4 regions of the Salimicrobium salexigens genome follow, and region 1 is predicted to be linked to each of the others. Evidence: riboswitches for the same ligand, from Rfam matches in the RefSeq annotation. Region 1 holds a riboswitch; each other region holds the start of a gene.

What was found. Region 1 has a riboswitch for S-adenosylmethionine ahead of msrA (peptide-methionine (S)-S-oxide reductase MsrA). Riboswitches for the same ligand answer to the same signal wherever they lie in the genome.
Region 2: linked by a shared signal. The riboswitch ahead of BW931_RS00465 (aminotransferase class I/II-fold pyridoxal phosphate-dependent enzyme) and the one ahead of msrA (peptide-methionine (S)-S-oxide reductase MsrA) in region 1 are both predicted to bind S-adenosylmethionine.
Region 3: linked by a shared signal. The riboswitch ahead of BW931_RS07185 (sodium:solute symporter family protein) and the one ahead of msrA (peptide-methionine (S)-S-oxide reductase MsrA) in region 1 are both predicted to bind S-adenosylmethionine.
Region 4: linked by a shared signal. The riboswitch ahead of metX (homoserine O-acetyltransferase MetX) and the one ahead of msrA (peptide-methionine (S)-S-oxide reductase MsrA) in region 1 are both predicted to bind S-adenosylmethionine.

What each region holds. Positions count from the first base shown of each region.
Region 1 is NZ_FTOK01000005.1:171,233-175,855, reverse strand. It holds gene BW931_RS07800 (ABC transporter permease) at 1-1,265, opposite strand, end outside; gene BW931_RS07795 (ABC transporter ATP-binding protein) at 1,291-2,172, opposite strand; gene BW931_RS07790 (TetR/AcrR family transcriptional regulator) at 2,219-2,656, opposite strand; partial or broken gene BW931_RS13770 (TetR/AcrR family transcriptional regulator) at 2,672-2,791, opposite strand; gene msrA (peptide-methionine (S)-S-oxide reductase MsrA) at 3,045-3,515, opposite strand; SAM riboswitch class I at 3,637-3,756, opposite strand; gene BW931_RS07780 (DinB family protein) at 3,938-4,423, shown strand; gene ppc (phosphoenolpyruvate carboxylase) at 4,613-4,623, shown strand, end outside.
Region 2 is NZ_FTOK01000001.1:77,704-82,326, reverse strand. It holds gene BW931_RS00475 (phosphatase PAP2 family protein) at 1-149, opposite strand, end outside; gene BW931_RS00470 (homocysteine S-methyltransferase family protein) at 252-1,304, opposite strand; gene BW931_RS00465 (aminotransferase class I/II-fold pyridoxal phosphate-dependent enzyme) at 1,346-2,458, opposite strand; SAM riboswitch class I at 2,532-2,640, opposite strand; gene BW931_RS00460 (ABC transporter permease) at 2,716-3,930, opposite strand; gene BW931_RS00455 (ABC transporter ATP-binding protein) at 3,923-4,623, opposite strand, start outside.
Region 3 is NZ_FTOK01000005.1:39,574-44,196, forward strand. It holds gene BW931_RS07185 (sodium:solute symporter family protein) at 71-1,684, opposite strand; SAM riboswitch class I at 1,775-1,882, opposite strand; gene aspA (aspartate ammonia-lyase) at 2,027-3,454, opposite strand; gene BW931_RS07195 (dicarboxylate/amino acid:cation symporter) at 3,484-4,623, opposite strand, start outside.
Region 4 is NZ_FTOK01000006.1:57,950-62,572, reverse strand. It holds gene BW931_RS08465 (ABC transporter substrate-binding protein) at 1-1,109, opposite strand, end outside; gene BW931_RS08460 (DUF2188 domain-containing protein) at 1,422-1,622, opposite strand; SAM riboswitch class I at 1,778-1,888, shown strand; gene metX (homoserine O-acetyltransferase MetX) at 1,997-3,049, shown strand; gene BW931_RS08450 (polysaccharide deacetylase family protein) at 3,164-4,426, opposite strand; gene rpiA (ribose 5-phosphate isomerase A) at 4,500-4,623, opposite strand, start outside.

The DNA.
Region 1 (4,623 bases):
ATAGCAGATAAAGCTGTACCACCAAGGCTGCCGGCAGCTATTAGAATTCCCGCTGCTCCTGTAATAATAGCTAAACCGATGCTGGTCCAATAAAGTCGGCTGCGGGTCACTTTTGTAGCAAAAATCTGACTTAAATATGCCCTGTTTTCCTGGGCAAACAGTTTATTTACAATGGCAATCGGCAGAATCGACACTAAAGCAATCATCACCATCATTATCGTGCTTGTAAATGATTCTTCAATGGAAACGTCCGCCTGCGCAAACATTTGTTTCATAATTTCGTTGCTTTCGAGAAAAGTTTGCATGTCACCATAAATTGAACCGTAAGCAGCGCCCATAACAATAAAAGCTATCAACCAGCTAATTATAGTACCTCTGTTAAGCTTAATAAATAAACCATGGACGGACAATAAAGAGTTAGCTGCGCTTTCCCGACCTTCTCTGCTCGGGAGATAACCGGCCCCCATGTCGCGGCCTCTTTCAAGTGAAAAAGCGACGACTACTGCAATCAAACTGAAAATCAATGCAAAAACAAGCGCAATCCAATTATTTTCAGTAAACGGGTAGGTGAGGTAGGTCCAGCCTAACGGATTGAGCATGGAGAGATCAACGTTCGAAACGTCTGTCCCGGCACGAATAATGTACAATAACCCGATTATTCCGAGCGTTGAACCTGTTGCAGAGGAGGAAGCAGGCATAATTTGTACCATCACGAGAGCAATAGCGGCACCAATAATACCGGCAATTCCAACCGAGGCTCCGAACAAAAAGGCGCCCTCGACAGAAATAGTCTCAGCATCAAAGCTGATCATCACGACGCTAATAAAAAGTGTTAATAAAAGGTTAATGAAAACAATTTGCATTATCGCGGCAAACGAATTAGCTTGTCGGCCGATTTGGAAGGAGCGTACCAGTTCGGTCAGACCAAGATCTTCTTCCTTTCGGGTGTGCCCTACTACATGCAGAACAGCGATGACCATTGAAAACAAACCACAAAACAACAGCATTTCATGGGCGTACATGGCTCCAAGTGTATAATCAACCGCTGTTCCAACCGGCGTTGGACCTACCATTGCAATCATTGCAGGGTTTTGGAGCGTTTCGAACATTCCGAGCAGGCCGTTGCCTTTCGCTATTTCTTTGAAGGCTGGCACAAAAGCTGCTGAAAACAGGCCGAACCCCAAAATCCAGACAATTATCTTTTTCCAGTCCCGTTTCAGATTAAGTAGGAACAAGGTCTCCCATTGTGCAAAATTTTCTCTCATCTTGATTCACCCTCCTTTCTGAAAATCAGCTTTCATAATGACGCATGAACAAATCTTCAAGAGTCGGTGGCACTGATTCAAATTTCTTGACCCCCAATTTACTTGCTGCCATTAAAATTTCATCAAGGTGTTTATTATCCGCAGAGAACGTTGCCTGATCTTCTTTTTGTTCGAAATCGAAAACGCCATTTACATTGGTCATCTCAGCCACATCCCCCTCTGTTACCAGCGTTATTGCAGAACGGGTCAAATGGCGTAAATCATCAAGGCTCCCGGATTCCACGATTTCTCCTTGGCGAATGATTGCCACTTTGTCAGCTAAACGCTCCACCTCACTTAAGATATGTGAGGACAACAGAATGGATTTGCCAGTTTCTTTGATTTTTTCTACTTCTTCCTGGAAAATCGCTTCCATCAATGGGTCAAGACCTGAAGTCGGTTCATCGAAAATGTACAGATCCGAATCAGCAGATAATGCTGCTATTAAACCCACCTTTTGACGATTCCCTTTCGAATACCCTTTGGCTTTTTTCTTAGGATCCAATTCAAAGCGTTTTATTAAATAGTCGCGTTTTTTTTTATTTCCGCCCCCGTGCAATTTAAGAAATAAATCAATAATCTCCCCGCCTGTCAAGTTTCCCCACAGGGTGACATCTCCCGGGACATATGAAATTCGTTTGTGTATCTCAAGACTGTCTTTCCAAACGTCCTTACCGAATATCTGTGCTTGACCTGCATCCCGCTTCATAATTCCCAATAAAATACGGATAGCAGTAGATTTACCAGCCCCATTCGGACCAATAAAGCCGACAACTTCTCCAGCGTTTACTGTGAATGAAACGTCGCGTAATGCCTGAAACTTACCGAATTTCTTTTGTAAACCTTGGATCGTTACAATCTCTGTCATAACACGAACACTCCTTTTTTAGAGAATTCAACTTTTCAGTTCATGCTTACTTATAAAAGCTGTATTTGAGAATCTCTGAATACCTCTTCCATTCTGCAAAATATTTTTCTCTGAATTCCTCTAAGTTTTCAAAGGTATTAATCTGTCGAAGTGCTTTATCGCTGAAACCGAACATCGTCCAATTCAGAATCTCAATCGCCTTTTCAATATCGATCCCTTCACGGAACTTGGAGTAATCAATATCTTTATATATTAATTCTGTGCCCCGCTCATAGATGGGATCGATTCTTTTCCTGATAGTTTCTTTTACCTCAACCGATTCCTCTTGGACCGCAGCAGTCAGGAAATCAAATATTTGAGGATGCTTTTCCTGAATATGCAATTTCTGCAAACCGATATTTTCAAGTCTTTTGAATAGATCTGTTTCACTCAAGTCAATTTGCTCATAAAAATCTTCAATAACCTGAACGCTTAATTCGATCAAATATACATAAAGATCTTTCTTGCTATTAAAATAATTGAACAGCGACCCTTTGGAAATGTTGGCACTTGTTACAATTGCATTAGTTGAGGCTTTATCAAATCCGTTTTGAACAAATTCCTGGATTGACGCGTTAATAATAAGTTCTTTCTTGCTCCTAGTTAGTTTATTAAAATTTGGATTAATGGTACTAACCTCCTTTCAGTTAGACATGACCGGTTTGGTCATTTTTATATTAACATGGTTGACCGAATTGGTCAATTTAAATATATAATAGCGGAAAAACACGGATGGTGTTTTAAATTATCTATGCTTCATCTGTGCCAAAGCAGCTACTTTTTCTTAAAAAAGTCTTTATAAAATAAAAAAACTTCAGCTAAAAGCTGAAGTTTTAAACGGCGCTGCAAGCCGCTCCATATTTTTTAACATATTGCTGATGATATTCCTCTGCTTCATAAAAAGTGGAAGCCGGTACCACTTCTGTTACAATCGGAGACTTGAAAATTCCGCGATCGTTCCATTCTTTTATTTTCGCAATGGACTGCTGACGCTGCTCCTCATTCGCATAAAAAATCACGGAGCGGTACTGATGTCCGACATCTTCTCCCTGACGATTGACGGAAGTAGGATCATGGGCTTCAAGGAAGTACTCGACGAGAGCTTCATAAGTGAGCACTTCAGGGTCGAACTCAATACGAATGGACTCCGCATGTCCTGTTTCCCCGGTTTTCACCTGTTCGTAGGACGGATTCTCCACAAATCCTCCCGTATAACCGACTGTTGTATTCGTCACTCCGCTCAATCTGTCAAAGAACGCTTCCACACCCCAGAAACATCCTGCACCGAAAGTAGCGATTGCCATAATATATCTTATCCTTTCTCTCTAACTACACTTCTTCCGAGAGTTTAGACGGGCTAACAATCAAAATCCCCTCTCCTTAATATCCAGGAAGAGGGGTCGACGTTATAATATCCGCTCGATCCTCTCATCTCTTAGAATGGATATCCATTCTACAGGAATTGGCACCGTTCACACTGATTCACATCAGCAGGATGGTTGCCGGGCTTCAAAGGGCCAGTCCCTCCGCCTCTCTGGATAAGAAGTTTCGTTATTAATTTTAAGTTATTTTCCATAATACAACGAACCGGTAGTAAAGTAAAGCAGTAAAGCTCATTTTTTTCCTCCCTGATAATTATGTTTAACCTCCTGTGTTTTTGTCTATAAAGTAACAGTTACGATTATAATAATCACAATGGTTATAATTCCGGGAAGGATGACGAACTATGTACGGACTGGAAGACAAAAGAAAGCTTATTCAGGACTTTATCAGTCAGGTTTCCGAAGAGGATGCCGGAAAGAAACCTTCAGATAATACGTGGTCTATACTGGAAATATTGGAACATTTATATCTGATGGAGAACTTCATCATTGAACAGATCAATGACGTCATAAAAAATGGCACGAAAGAATCTGCATCACCGAAACCTATCGAGCGTACAACCAACCGTTCCCATAAAGTGGAAGCGCCGGAAGCAGTCCGGCCATCAGGGGCCTTCTCTTCTATACAGGAAGCACGTGAGGCTCTCGAGAAGACAAGGGAAGCTACAATGTTTCTGACTCACAACAAATCCGGAAATACACTTCAGCAATATTCCTTTCCCCACCCTTCCTTCGGGGCTATGAATCTGGAGCAGTGGGTAGAATTCATCGGATGGCACGAAATGCGTCACCTGGAACAGATGAAAGAAGTACAGGAACAAATAAGCTGAACCCTTTCCACCTCTCTTCGTTGAGCATTTAGAAGAGAGGTGTCGTTTGTATAAGGCCGTATACATCTTCGCCCCGTCATTTGACTGTATGAAATATTCTGATAATATTATTAAAATACGAACCTTTGCGGTTCCCTCTCTACAGCCGACAGCTGAATAAACCAATAGAACATACAGGAAGGTGAAGAAGTGAATACACA
Region 2 (4,623 bases), on a different contig from region 1:
CGATCCAATGCGAACTTTTCCCCTTCAAGAACATCTTCACCGAGGGAAACGAAAGAGAAGAACCCTCCTCCTATGAGGATAAACCCTGCTATTATTAAAATAATGGATGTTCTGGTGGGATTTTTGAAATGTGTGCCTCTAAATAACAATTTCTTTTCCTCCTACTTCTTACTTCTTTACTATCTTTCCCCGCACCGTTTTCAAACAAACTACAAGCCCCGGCAGAGTATACCTCCTTGCCGGGGCTTTGCTTATGCTTTCGTCCTGTAGGCCAGGTTTGATTCATTCAGGCTTTCCTCTTCTCCGAACAGAAAATGTTTATGCATATCGGGTGAATAAATGGAGTGTACCGTCTCCACACCGGCCGCTTCCGCAACAGAGCGGAGCATAGCAGGAGAACTTCCGCAACATAGACCGATATAATTAACTCCGTCATTTTTCGCTTTTTCCGCCCATGCCGCAAGTTCATACCGGTTATGATAGAGCGGGTCGAGCGAAGTCGGAAAAGTCGTTTCCGTCGGGAGAGTGCAACTGCATCCGCCATCCGGAAGATTAAAAAATGTGGGATTGTCTTCCGTCGTACGGTACGGAATCGGCAGTGCCCCTACATATCCGTTCACTTTTCGTCTTATTTTCTCTACGTAGGGCTGCATAGTATCAGGACCGCGAAAACAGTTCATACCTACGACCAGTGCTCCGTTCTCTTCAAGAGAGGCGCAGGAATCCTCCACGGTGTAGCCGTCACGCAGTATGTTTTCCCCCATAAGACCGAGGGTTATGACAGCCGGGAGTTCAACCCGTCTGATCTCCTCCAGAGCAATAAGAGCTTCTTCGTGGTAGTAGAACGTTTCCCCGTTCACAAAATCCACCCCTTCTTCTTTACACCATCCGACCATTTCCCGGAACATTTCCCGGACTTGAACTTTACTATCTTCATTTTCCGGATCAAAGATATTCGTATTCGAAATGTTCCCGGCCACGAGCGCTTCTTCCTCCGGATGTTCTCGCGCCACTTCTTTAGCCAGACGGATTGCGTTCCGGTTCAGCGGTTCAAGCAGTTCCTCTTTGCCTATGATTCTCATCTTCTCCCGGTGGGCGTTGTAGGTAAAAGCTAACACTACATCGGAACCTGCAAGCATATAATCCCGGTACGTCTGTTTCAAAGCTTCCGGATTCTTAAGGGCTACTTCCGGCACGAAAGAACCCGCCTGAAGATATCCTCTCCTCTCCAATTCAAACAGGTAACCTTCCCCGGCAATCACCGGACCTTCTTCCAGCCGCTGCTTAAGACTTCTTTTAGTCATATACCTCGCTCCTTTTTATAATGGTTTGCGTATCAGGGCAGTTATGCACTTTTTCGAACAGACTCCAAAAGCGCTGCGCCCAGGTCATCCATCAGGTCATTTTTATCTTCAATGCCTACGGAGAAGCGGAGAAGACAACTATCCACTCCATATTTCACCCTCGTCTCCTCCGGAATATCCGCATGCGTCTGAGTTGCAGGATAAGTAATGAAACTCTCCACCCCTCCAAGACTTTCAGCAAACGTAATGATATTTAAGGTCTTCAGAAAAACCGGCACCTGTTCTTCTCTTGTTAAACGGAAAGAAAGCATCCCGCCCCGTCCCGGATACAGGACTTCCCGGACCTCTTCACGGCTCTTCAGATAATCAACAATTGTTTCCGCATTCTCCTCGTGCTGTTTCATACGTATGTGGAGCGTTTTCATCCCTCTCAGTAAAAGCCAGGAATCCATCGCCGACAGTGTCGCACCAATCCCGTTATGAAGGTTCTGGACAGTGCGGGTGAGCTCCTCCCCTTTCGTTATGATCGCCCCCGCCAGGACGTCATTATGACCTCCAAGATACTTCGTACCGCTGTGGATAACGATGTCCGCCCCTTCTTCCAGAGGATTCTGAAGGAGAGGTGAATAAAACGTGTTATCCACTATTAGCCTTACACCGTATTTTCTGCAGACAGCAGCGCATTTCGAAATGTCCACCTCCTTCATCAAAGGATTGGCCGGAGTCTCGAAAAATACGGCTTTTGTCCTTTCCCTCATTTCACTCTCCAGTGCCGCATCATTCGTGAGGTCTGCATAACGAAAAGTTATCCCGTACCGGGCAAGAACTTCTTCAAACAGCCGGTAGGTCCCGCCGTACAAATCACGTGAAACGATCACCTCCTCCCCCGAGCGGAACAGACCGAAAACTGTATGGATAGCTGCCATTCCGGAACTGCAGGCAAAAGCCCCGTCTCCCTTTTCGAGTTCCTGAAGTGTTTTCTCCAAAACAGAGCGCGTGGGGTTAGCCGTCCTTGTGTAATCAAAACCGGTGGATTCCCCGAGCCCGTGATGGGCATAACTTGTGGAAAAATAAACCGGAGTGCTTACTGCGCCGGTACCGGGGTCCGTCCTGTTTCCGGCCTGCGTCAGTATTGTCGCTCTCTCGTGTACCATAGTGGCATCCCTCCCATAAAAAAATCGACCTCCTGAAAAGAGGCCGATTTCTACACATTTGTGTACTATCGTCCTCTCATCTTTTCAAAGCACAGGCTTTGCTGGAATTGGCACCAGTTCGCTTTTAAACAATGGTTGCCGAGGTTTCAAAGGGCCAGTCCCTCCACCTCTCTGGATAAGAGTCCATTAATATTCATTTGATTTTCACCAATTATATAGACGAACGCAGCATTCGTCAATATTTTTTTAATTATTTTTCAATTCAGTCGTTTCCTTACAAAGGTTTCCGTAAATAACCGACTGAAAAAAATACCTCCGAACGCCATCAAAAGGGCTCCCGCCCACATCATCTGCACAGCAAATACCACGACGAAAATGAGTGTCTGGAAGAAAAGAAGCTGTCTCAGGAAACGTATCAATTCTTCTTTTCTCTGTTCAAAGGAGACCGGATAAATATCCAGCCAGGCGATAGTCCGATGATGCTGCCACAACGTCATCATCTGGAATCCGCTCAAATAAAGAAACAGGACACCGATAATTACACTTATCATCATATTAGGAACGAACCATACAGCAAGAGCACCTATAGCAGCCAGACGAATGTACATCCCGCTGTAATCGCCGGATCTTGCAAAAGTAATTCGGTACAGGTAAGTGTACGTTGTATCTCCGGAAAAAGGAATGCGGGCGGTCAAAAGTTTTACGATAAGACGCCTTCGTTTCACCCGGCTTTTCAGATGCGGAACGTCTGTGAACATATTAGCCAGCCTGTAGAACACTCTCATCCGTCCCTGGTCTTTTTCCAGCAGAAGATCCCAGGCAAGCCCGGCTTTCTGCTTCGATACTCTCCAGGCATATACTACAAGCCCGCTCAAGAGCACAAGACCCGGAACGACAAACAAGAGGGCACCAACGGCCGCAGAGTAAAACAGGGCGGCTGAAACTATCCACGCCGCCGCCTGATAGCCGATACGTATAGAAGGCTGACGTTCCTGCAGCATCCACCAGTTGGACTGCATTACTCCCGCCTTCACGACAAGCATAAGCAGAATGATGGCGAGGTAGTGATCCGTACCCAGTTCAGGATACACGGTAAAATACAAAGGTCCGAGCGCAGCCCCCGCAAGAAAAATTACGTAAAGCTGCACCACATAACTATAGTAAAGACTGAAACGGAAATAATCCTTCAACTCGAACTCCGCCGGCAGAAGAAAAACCAGGTCCGGTTCTTTGATCATTGTACGTACCGGACTGTAGGATGTAATGCTGGCGAAAACCAGAGCTACAATCAGTCCGGCGGGGAAATCTTCCGGAACGGTCTGCAGCCACTGCTGATAAAAGTATGCACCGGCCGAAAGAAGAAAAAACATCACTACCGCAATATGACCGTTAAAAATATAGCGCGTATACCGGCTCAGTTCTTTCGTGTGTTCCCTCATCCGCTCTTTCCAGAAACGTCTGGCGTTAATCATGGGAATCGTCCTTCGTCAATCGTACATATATATCGTCGAGGGAAGCCCGCGGCATGGAAAAGAATGTGCGAAGTTCTTCCAGTGTCCCGTCTGCTCTGATTTCTCCTTCATGAAGAATGACAAAGCGGTCACAGTATTTCTCTGCAGTGGCGAGTATATGAGTCGACATAAGAACCCCGGCCCCGTTCTCCTTCATTTCTTCCATCCATTCCAGATAAGACTGGATGCCGAGCGGGTCGAGCCCTACAAACGGCTCATCTACGATATATAAAGCGGGTTCGATCAGAAAAGCACACATAATCATGACTTTCTGACGCATCCCCTTGGAGAAGTGAACAGGAAACCAGTGAAGCCTTTTTTCCATATGAAATTCTTTTAAGAGAGGGGGGACTCTGCTGTTAAAAGTCTGTTCATCAATGTGATACGCACGGGCAGTCAGGCGCAGGTGCTCTTCCAGCGTAAGTTCATCGTACAGAATAGGCATCTCGGGGATATAGGCAAGCTGTTGACGATAGCTTTCGGGGTTCTCCCTGAAAGACGTACTGTTTATGGAAACACTTCCTTTTTTCGCCTCCATCATTCCGATAACGTGCTTGATGGTCGTACTTTTCCCGGCGCCGTTCAATCCGATAAGACCAACTATTTCACCGGAATTCACCTGAAGAGAAATGCCGTGCAGAACGTTTTTCCGGG
Region 3 (4,623 bases), 130 kb from region 1:
ACTCGGGACGGGGATTTTGTTCGTATCGGAGGATGTTTCTGTTTAGTGACGACGAAGGTCTCAATGATTTTTAAGATACCACTTCCTTCTTAGCAACCATTGTGGCCGATTTCGGTTTAATGAACATGATACTCCCGATGAACACGGCTAATACATTCAGAAATAACGTAAGTCCGATGACTCCGGCGGCGTGAAGCGTCTCGTAAAAATAACCGTTAACTGCTAAAAGGACGACGACTGTTCCGAGTATTATACTGCTTTTTACAGGGCTGGCAGCAGATATTTTCCAGGTGCCGTAACTGAAAACGACAGTGAATACTATCATGGTAAGAATATTGACGCTCATCCCCACCCAGACCGGATGGATATTGAGAAAGAAATCCGACGGGTGCCAGTTGCTCAAATGATACCAGAGCAAGCCTGCTGTGAAGCCTCCGAACAGAGAACCGAGAACAGCTCTTTTTGTAACGAGCGGCCAGAACAGCGCAGCAACTACAGGAGCGAAGGTTGCGGAATTTCTCATCGTCCAGGCGAGTACGTTCCACCAGGCCGACTGTTCCGTACGCAGGAAGCCGAAGACAATCATCAGGCCTGTAAGGAGCAGCAGTGACCATTTCGTATACGTGACCAGCTTTTCGGGAGAAGCGTCAGGGAAGATAGCGCTCCCCACATCTTTTCCGAGACTTGTAGCGCCTGAGAACTGACACGGGGCACCCCACCCGAGAGCACAGGCCCAGATACCGAGGAAGAACATCCCGACCAGCGGAGCGGGGAGGACTCCCATCAGGTACCGGGGCAGTGCTATGAGACCGAGACTTGCATCGGGGACAACCGCAGCCGCCGAGAGTCCGAAGAGGATCCCGAAAAGAATGAAGGGGATGCTCATCACTTCTGCCACAATCAGTCCTTTTTGCCCTTCTTCCGGTGTTCTGCAGGACAGAGCCATCTGGAAAGCAGCCTGAGCTAAAATGACGTTCACAAGAAATGTGGCAAACCATACGAGAATGACCTGAAGACCGGCTCCGTCCCAGTCGAACATCCCGGGCTGTTCGACTGCCAGCTGCTGCAGACCGGAAATGCCGGGTTTAATGAAGAACGCTGCTGCACCGATTATGAACATGAGGGCGAAAATGATAGTGTTCATCGTTTGTGTAAAGGCGACCGCCCACATGCCGCCCGACTGTAAATAGACGAATAAAAGAAGGGCTGTGAACGCCACGGATAAAGACAGAGACACGCCGGTGAAGACGTGGAAGGCAGAAGCGAATGCAATGGCCGTGGCCACCGACCACATCGGGAAAGCGAAGGCCGTAATGGCGCCGGATAAAGCTTTGGCACGTCTGCCGAACTGATCACCGATCAATCCGGTGATGGTGACGATCAATTTCTCCCGGAACGATTTTATAAGCAGAAGGGCGATCAGGAGAACCTGCAGTGTTTCTGCGACCCCGTACCATATAGCTGAGATCCCCGTAAGATACGAAAGCTCCACAATCGATATGTACGTTGAACCCGAAAAAAGACCTGTAATACAGAAAGCGACCGTCCACCACCGGAACGTCCGTCCCCCTATAAAATATTGCTCGCCCCGGCCGGCTTTCCGCTTTGCCACGTTGCCGACGATGATTAACGCGAGCGTATATAACAGCGCCAGTGTAATGACCCATACTCCATAAGAATTCATTTCCTCTCCTCCTTTACATATCTGTACATACAAAAAGAACCCTTCCACTTTTCCGTAAGAAAAATAGAAGGGTTCTCCTGAGCGTCCCTGCTCTTATCTTTCAGACAGATAGTGTCTGCTGGAAGAAGCACCTTGTTCTTTACGAACAGGTTGCCGCGGGATCACAGGACCAGATTCCTCCACCGCTCTTGATAAGATGTGTATGAAATTAACGTTCATTCTACCGGGGGAAGAAAAGGAATGTCAATGATTTTTTAGAAATTTCGAAAAATAGAAAAGACAGGACTGTATTTCGTTCTCAAAAAAAGGGACGCCGAAGGGCGTCCCTTTAAAGCTGCTGTATCAGACTGTCATTTCTTCCTTCAGGTGTGCTCCTGCAATACCCGGGTAGGTCATTTCATAACTGTCGAGAATAATTTCCAGGTCTTCATAATTCAAAACCTCATACTCCATACAGAGGGTACGCACCGTTTTGCCCGTTCTTATGCCTTCCTGGGCGATTTGTGAAGAGCGTTCGTAACCGATGTGCGGGCTTAAAGCCGTAATGATTCCAAGGCTTTTCTCCACGTTCTCCCGGAGTACTTCTTCGTTCGCCTGCAGATCTTTCAGGCACAGATCCGTGAAAACGCCGAACCCGTTGTTCATAACAGTGATGGATTCAAGCAGATTGAAAATCATGACCGGTTCCATGACGTTCAGCTCCAACTGTCCGGCTTCTGAAGCCATGCTCACCGTGTGGTCGTTTCCCATAACTTGAAAAGCGATCTGGTTAATAACTTCCGGCATGACCGGGTTCACTTTCCCGGGCATAATGGACGAGCCCGGCTGTCGGGCCGGGAGAGTGATTTCGCTCAGTCCGGTTCTCGGCCCGGAGGCCATCAGACGAAAATCATTCGCTATTTTGGACATGCTCGTCATAGTGTTTTTCAAAGCGGAAGAAACTTCCGTGTAAGCATCGGTGTTCTGGGTAGTGTCTACCAGGTTCTCTGCTGCCCTGAGCGGAAGTCCGCTGATGTCAGCCAGATACTCCACTACGAGCTTCGTGTATACCGGATCGGCGTTCAGACCGGTACCGACCGCTGTTGCCCCCATGTTGATTTCGAACAGATTATCTTTGGAGCGTCTAATCCGGTTGAGGTCGCGTTCGATCACACGCTGGTAGCTTTTCAGTTCCTGTCCGAGCCGGATCGGAACGGCGTCCTGCAGGTGCGTACGTCCGACTTTGATGATGTGATCGAAATCAGCCGCCTTTTTACCGAATGTATCAGCCATCGTTTCCATCGTCTGTTCCAGCCGGGTCATCCCGGTTACAGCAGCGATATGCATTGTGGTAGGGAAGACGTCGTTGGTCGACTGTGCCATATTCACATGGTTATTCGGATTGATATAATCGTAGTCGCCTTTGTCCCGTCCTGCGATTTCAAGAGCCCGATTTGCGATAACTTCGTTCGCATTCATATTCACGGAAGTACCGGCTCCGCCCTGGATAGGATCTACAAGAAACTGGTCATGGTAATAGCCTTCCAGCAGTTCATCGGCAGCCCCGATGATAGCTTCGCTTATGTGAAGAGGGAGGTGGCCGGCGTCCCTGTTCGCCATAGCTGCCGCTTTTTTGACCATAGCCACGGCCGTAATCATGGAATCATCGAGGTTGTACCCTGTAATCGGGAAGTTTTCTTTGGCACGCAGTGTCTGGATGCCGTAGTAAGCTTCGGCGGGAATCTCTTTTTCTCCGATAGAGTCTGTTTCTGTACGATATAAACGGTTCATGGTATCTTTCCTCTCTCTGTGAATTCTTATTACCCGTAGTGGGCGGTTGTGTAGTTTTCTTCGTCTTCCAGAACATCGGGGCGGTTCCTGTCAGACGAGCTGACAACGACTGCGGCTGATGCATCCCCGAGAACGTTCACGGAAGTTCTGATCATATCCAGAATACGGTCGATTCCTGCGAGCAGTGCTATACCTTCGAGTGGCAGACCGATGGAAGTCATAACCATCGACAGCATAATAAGTCCGGCACTCGGGACGCCGGCGGTTCCGATGGAAGCCAGTGTAGCGGTCAGCACGACGGTAAGCTGATCGATGAAAGTCAGTTCCATTCCAAAGTACTGAGCGACGAACAGCACGCAGACCCCCTGATACAGGGCTGTACCGTTCATGTTGATGGTCGCGCCGAGCGGCAGTACGAAACTGCTGATCTTTTGCGGTACTTTCAATTTTTCTTCGGAATACTTGATCGTCATAGGTAAAGTTCCCGAGCTGCTGGACGTACTGAAAGCCACCATAATGACCGGTATCAATTCCTTGAAGAAAGTGACGGGGCTCATCTTGCCGAAAACTTTCACGGAAAACGAGTAGACGAGCAGAACGTGCACGAGTGAGCCGACGAGCAGCGCGAGAATGACCTTGAATAAAGGCCACAGTACGGACACCCCGTATTCCCCGACGGTAGGTGCGATAAGGCCGAATATACCGATGGGGGCGAATCTCATTACGACACCGGTGATTTTATACATGACTTCCGCCAGCTGATCGAATATTTGATAAAGTGTACGTGCTTTTTCACCTGCCATCGTGATACCGATGCCGAGGAAGATGGCAAAGAAGATGACCTGCAGCATGTTACCTTCCGTAAGTGCGGCAATCGGGTTGGTCGGCACAATGTTCAGCAGCGTCTCTTTAATTCCGGGAGTTTCCTGGGCAGCGACCTGTTCACCTTCCGGAACTTCAATATCAACTCCGGTTCCGGGAGAGAACAGATTTCCGCTCAGAAGCCCGATGGAGATGGCGACCGCTGTCGTCACCATGTAGTAGGAAACCGTTTTGAAACTCAGGTTCCCGAGCTCTTTCAGATCCCCGGTGCTGGCAACTCCGACTACCAGGGAAGACAGAACGAGGGGAACAATGATAAATTTAATAAGCCTGAGGAAAAGATCTCC
Region 4 (4,623 bases), on a different contig from region 1:
CCTTCGTAAGCAGGAATGAACTTGAATTCTTCCGTTACGAATTTCTTACCTTTGTCAGACGTGTACATCCAGTCGAGGAAATCTTTGGACGCCTGTACCACTTCATCTTCGGATTGCTTGTTTACCACCCAGTAGTTAGGCACGCCTACAGGAATACTTCCTTCATAACCTTCCACCGGAATAGGAAGAAGTCCGACATTGTTTTCGGCGAATTCCTGATCCATGGATTCGATCGTGTTGTACACCCAGTTACCCTGCTGAATCATCGCTACGTTTCCAAGAGAAAAGTGCTCTTCCACCTGCTGGGAATAATCGAGACTCAATACAGGCTGAATGGAATTTTCACTCTGAAGATCCGTGAACTCTTTCATCTGATCTCCCATTGCGAATTCCACAGTCTCCGCTTCATATGCTTCCATTACATCGTGATTGAACTCATCCGCCAGGTAGGCGTTTGCCAGGTGGTTACCCATAACCCACTGTTCTTTGCCGGGGAAAGCGAACGGCGCTTTGATTCCCAATTCTTCTTTATTGGAATTCAGGGTTTCCACGGCACCTTTCAGATCTTCCATCGTCTTGATCGAGGAAGCATCAATACCCGCTTCTTCGAAAACTTTCTTATTGTAAAGAAGTCCATAGCCTTCCTGGTTATAAGGAAGTCCGAGAACCTGATCGTCACGACTTACACCGTTCAACGTCCCCTCAAGAGCCGCTTCGGCAGCTTTCGTATCCGAAACGTCGGCCAGATATTCTTCGTACTCGTCCACGTCCGTCGGTCCGCCGACGTTGAAGACGTCAGGCTCTTCGCCGGAGGAGAAGGAAGTTTTCAGTGAAGCACCGTAATCGTTACCGCCACCGACGGTTTTGACGTTAATATTGACGTCCGGGTTCTCTTCTTCATACATCGATACAAGTTCTTCAAACTGATCTTTGAATTCCACTTTGAATTGAAAAACGTCAACCGTAACCGCTTCGCCGTTGCCGCCTTCTCCTCCACCGTCATTACTTCCGCCGGAAGATTCTTCACCTGAGCCGAACGAACAGCCCGCCAGCACACTTGAAGCCAATAGAGCCGTAGCAATCCCTGAATAAAACTTTTTCTTCTTCATTCCATACACTCCCTTTTACTGTTTCTGATGTTTTGAATCCGCTTACAACTTACACAAAAAAATAAAGGACGCCGGAAAAGTTTGTGCATTCGTTTGCAAAAATATCCAATAAATTACTCCTTCTCCTATGTAAAGAAAAGGACAGGTGACAGAAGCGATACTGTGAATTCGTTTGCACAGTTTCATTGTCTGTATCTTAGCACGATTACAAACATATTACAATAAGTATTCTGAAAAATATGTATCATATTATTTTTTTCCATACAAAAAAAGCCGAAGGGGGTACCCTTCAGCTCTTTACGCATAATTAAATTAAAAGCTTCTTTCTTCTTGCACGTTATCGTCCTGATCGAGAATCAGAACTTTACTCGGAGAGTTCTTCTTCGCAATTTCTTCGGCTTTGCTGACTGCGGAATCAAAATCTTCGAAGAAATCCGTCGGAGCGATGTCTTCGATTTTAATGTACCAGCCGTTTTTGTCCTTGTTTTGTACTACGCTATATTCTTTTACCATAATTAATCCACTCCTCTTTTAATGATCGGATACTTTTGATTGTACCCCGCCTCTTTTTCCTTCAAACATATCTCAAATAGTCAGAAAATTAGTTGACATACCTTTCCTCTGGTGGTTATACTTCATAATAAGCTTAAATTGAATAGTTCGTGCGACTCTTATTAAGAGCGGCTGAGGGATTAGGCCCTGTGAAGCCCGGCAACCTTCAAACATCAGTTTGAAAAGGTGCTACGTCCTACAGATCTTACTGATCTGGAAGATAAGAGGAGGCAATATATAAATCAGCCCTCTTCTTAACTTATCAGAAGGGGGCTTTTTCTGTGCCCGGTCTCCCCGGCCGCATTACCTATACAATTCCACTGGAGGGAAGATAGATGTCCGTCAATCATATCCGAACATGTGAAACCGTTTATAAAGAAGTGTCGATCGGGGAGTTCATTTGCGAATCAGGTGAACGGCTGCCGGAAGTTACCCTTGCCTATGAGCAATCCGGCAACCAGAATGCGCCCCTGCTCCTTATATGTCACGCTCTCACAGGCAATCAGTACACCGTGGGTACGGAAGAAGAGCCCGGATGGTGGAGAGGTCTATTCGGAAAAGAAGGGATAGTCCCGGAAGAAGAGTTTCAGACTGTCACCTTCAACGTGCTTGGTGGCTGTCACGGTTCTACGGGGCCTGCGAGCGTAAATCCCGAAAATGGAGAGGTCTATCGCCTCGACTTCCCTTCCATAACAATCAGAGATGTAGTACGGGCTCAGAAAAGGGCTCTGGAAGTTCTCGGCTTCACGCACATACATGCCGTACTCGGCGGGTCACTCGGTGGTATGCAGGTGTATGAGTGGGGGCTTATGTACCCGGATGCGATGGATAAGCTGTTTATTCTCGCTTCCACCCCGGCCCTCAGCGATTATGGAATAGCATTCAACCATATAGGGGCGGAAGCGATAAAACGTGACCCGCGGTGGGACAATGGTAATTATCAATCGAATGAGAACCTCGACGGTTTTGAAATTGCGAGAATGACGGGGATGGTCACTTACAGAAGCAGATCTCTGTTTCACCAGCGCTTCAACCGCCGGCAGAACGAAGAAAGTTATCATATCCAGTCCTATCTGGATCATCAGGGGAAGAAGATTAAAAAACGGTTCGATGCCAACAGCTACCTTTACCTTCTTGAGGCGATGAACCATCATGATATTACAAGAAACAGAGGAGCCATGGAAGATACGGTGCAACAGTACAGAGCAGATATTTATACGATGAGTTTCGAGAAAGATCTCATATATCCGAAGGAATCCATGGAAGAATTTTCACTCCTCACTCCACACGCTGTGCATTTCCATATCGATACCGAATTCGGTCACGACGGCTTCCTTGTCGAATTCGATAAGTGGGGAGAGTTCATCAGATATCACTTACGTGTTTAACGGCTGCAGAAGATCCGTTATCAAAAAAGAGCCAGGCCGGGAGACAATAAAAAAACAGCACATTACCTCCACCGGCCGCAGCCGCCTGAGGTCTCTGTGCTGTTCCTTAGAAGATTACATTCCGGCCAGTCGTTCTGCTCCGGACTTTTCCCTGCCTGTTTCCTTTTCCCTGCTCCTGGAGTCTTTCAGCTCAGGAAGTACTTCCCGTAATAACGCAGGAGTTTTTTCATTCAATCCGCTCATGACAAGCTGCCCGTTCGAACGGGCGGAATTCACGAGCTGCTCCGTCACCCACGCCTCGGACTTCCCGGCCCAGTTAGGGCGATTGATGAGTGCTTTTTCCGGGCTCACCCTGTCCCCGGAAACCAGCACCTCCTGCTGACCTGTAATGGAGCTGAGCAGGTTCACGGAACGTTCCCGGTATTCGCTTTCTTTCTTATCCGAGAGACGTCCCGGGAGCCTCTGGTTCCATGTATGAGCGACCACAGCGTGCCCCTGTTCTTTTATAGCTTCCACCGCGGCCGGATATCGTTCGACACGTTTGCCGATCAAAAAGAACACAGCTTTCCGGTCGTTCTTCTCCAGCGCCCGGAGGATCTCTTCTGTCCTCTTCGGATGGGGGCCTCCCATCACTGCTACAGGATACTCTTCTAACATTTTTTCGGTAACAGGAATTTCAGTGATCTCTTTCTCCGTATGAAAAATCCCCGGTCTCTCCGTCATATCCGAACGCTTCTTCATGAACTTTTCTTTGAACCACTCCGGGTGCTCCTGTTTATTCACCCGTACGGACTGATTCCCCGCGAAGAAAGTGAAAGCGTCCCCTTCATACGTAAAGCTGTTAAGTTCCTTCTCCGATAGTTTGCGTTCAAAGGTGCGTTCCAGATGGTCCCGGATTTCTTCATAATCATTCTCACTCCGAAGAAAATGGGTAAGCGAAAGTTTCTTGCCGTTCGATTTCTCAAAATGAAGCACCGTTTCATCAAAAGCCTTACGCTTCTCTCCCCACGTTACGGTCTCGTTGAACTTAACTACATATGTAGCGCTGTCTTCATAAACGATGTCATAGTCGACGTGGAGTTCCTGCACAGCAGAGATCCCTTTTTTCTTTACGCGTTCATAACTGTCTTTTTTGAAGTCGGAACGCTGTTCATTCACGTAGTCCAGTACCGTCTGGTCAATCTGGTCATTCGGCGTTTCCGGGTAGTGCATCACAATGGAAAGTTTGTCGAATTTCTCAACTTTCGTTTCTATATCAGCTTCATACTTCTCATAATTCTCTTTTTTTACCGGTTCCTTTTCTTTTTCTTCACCGGCATTAGCCATAAACGAACAGCCGCTCATCAATATGAAAAACCCCAGTATTAGTCGTCTCATTTTTCCCCTCAATATCCTGAAATATTACATCGCAAGATACATTGTAACACAACTGTAAAGAGGGGGAGAGAATTTATACGGTAAGAATTTCTACCGGATAGCCGATGAACAGTCCTGTTTCCACAACACCAGGCATTGCTTTAAGAGTACTTTCCGCGTCAGCGGGGATATCTTCAAAGGTTACATCCAGAATGATA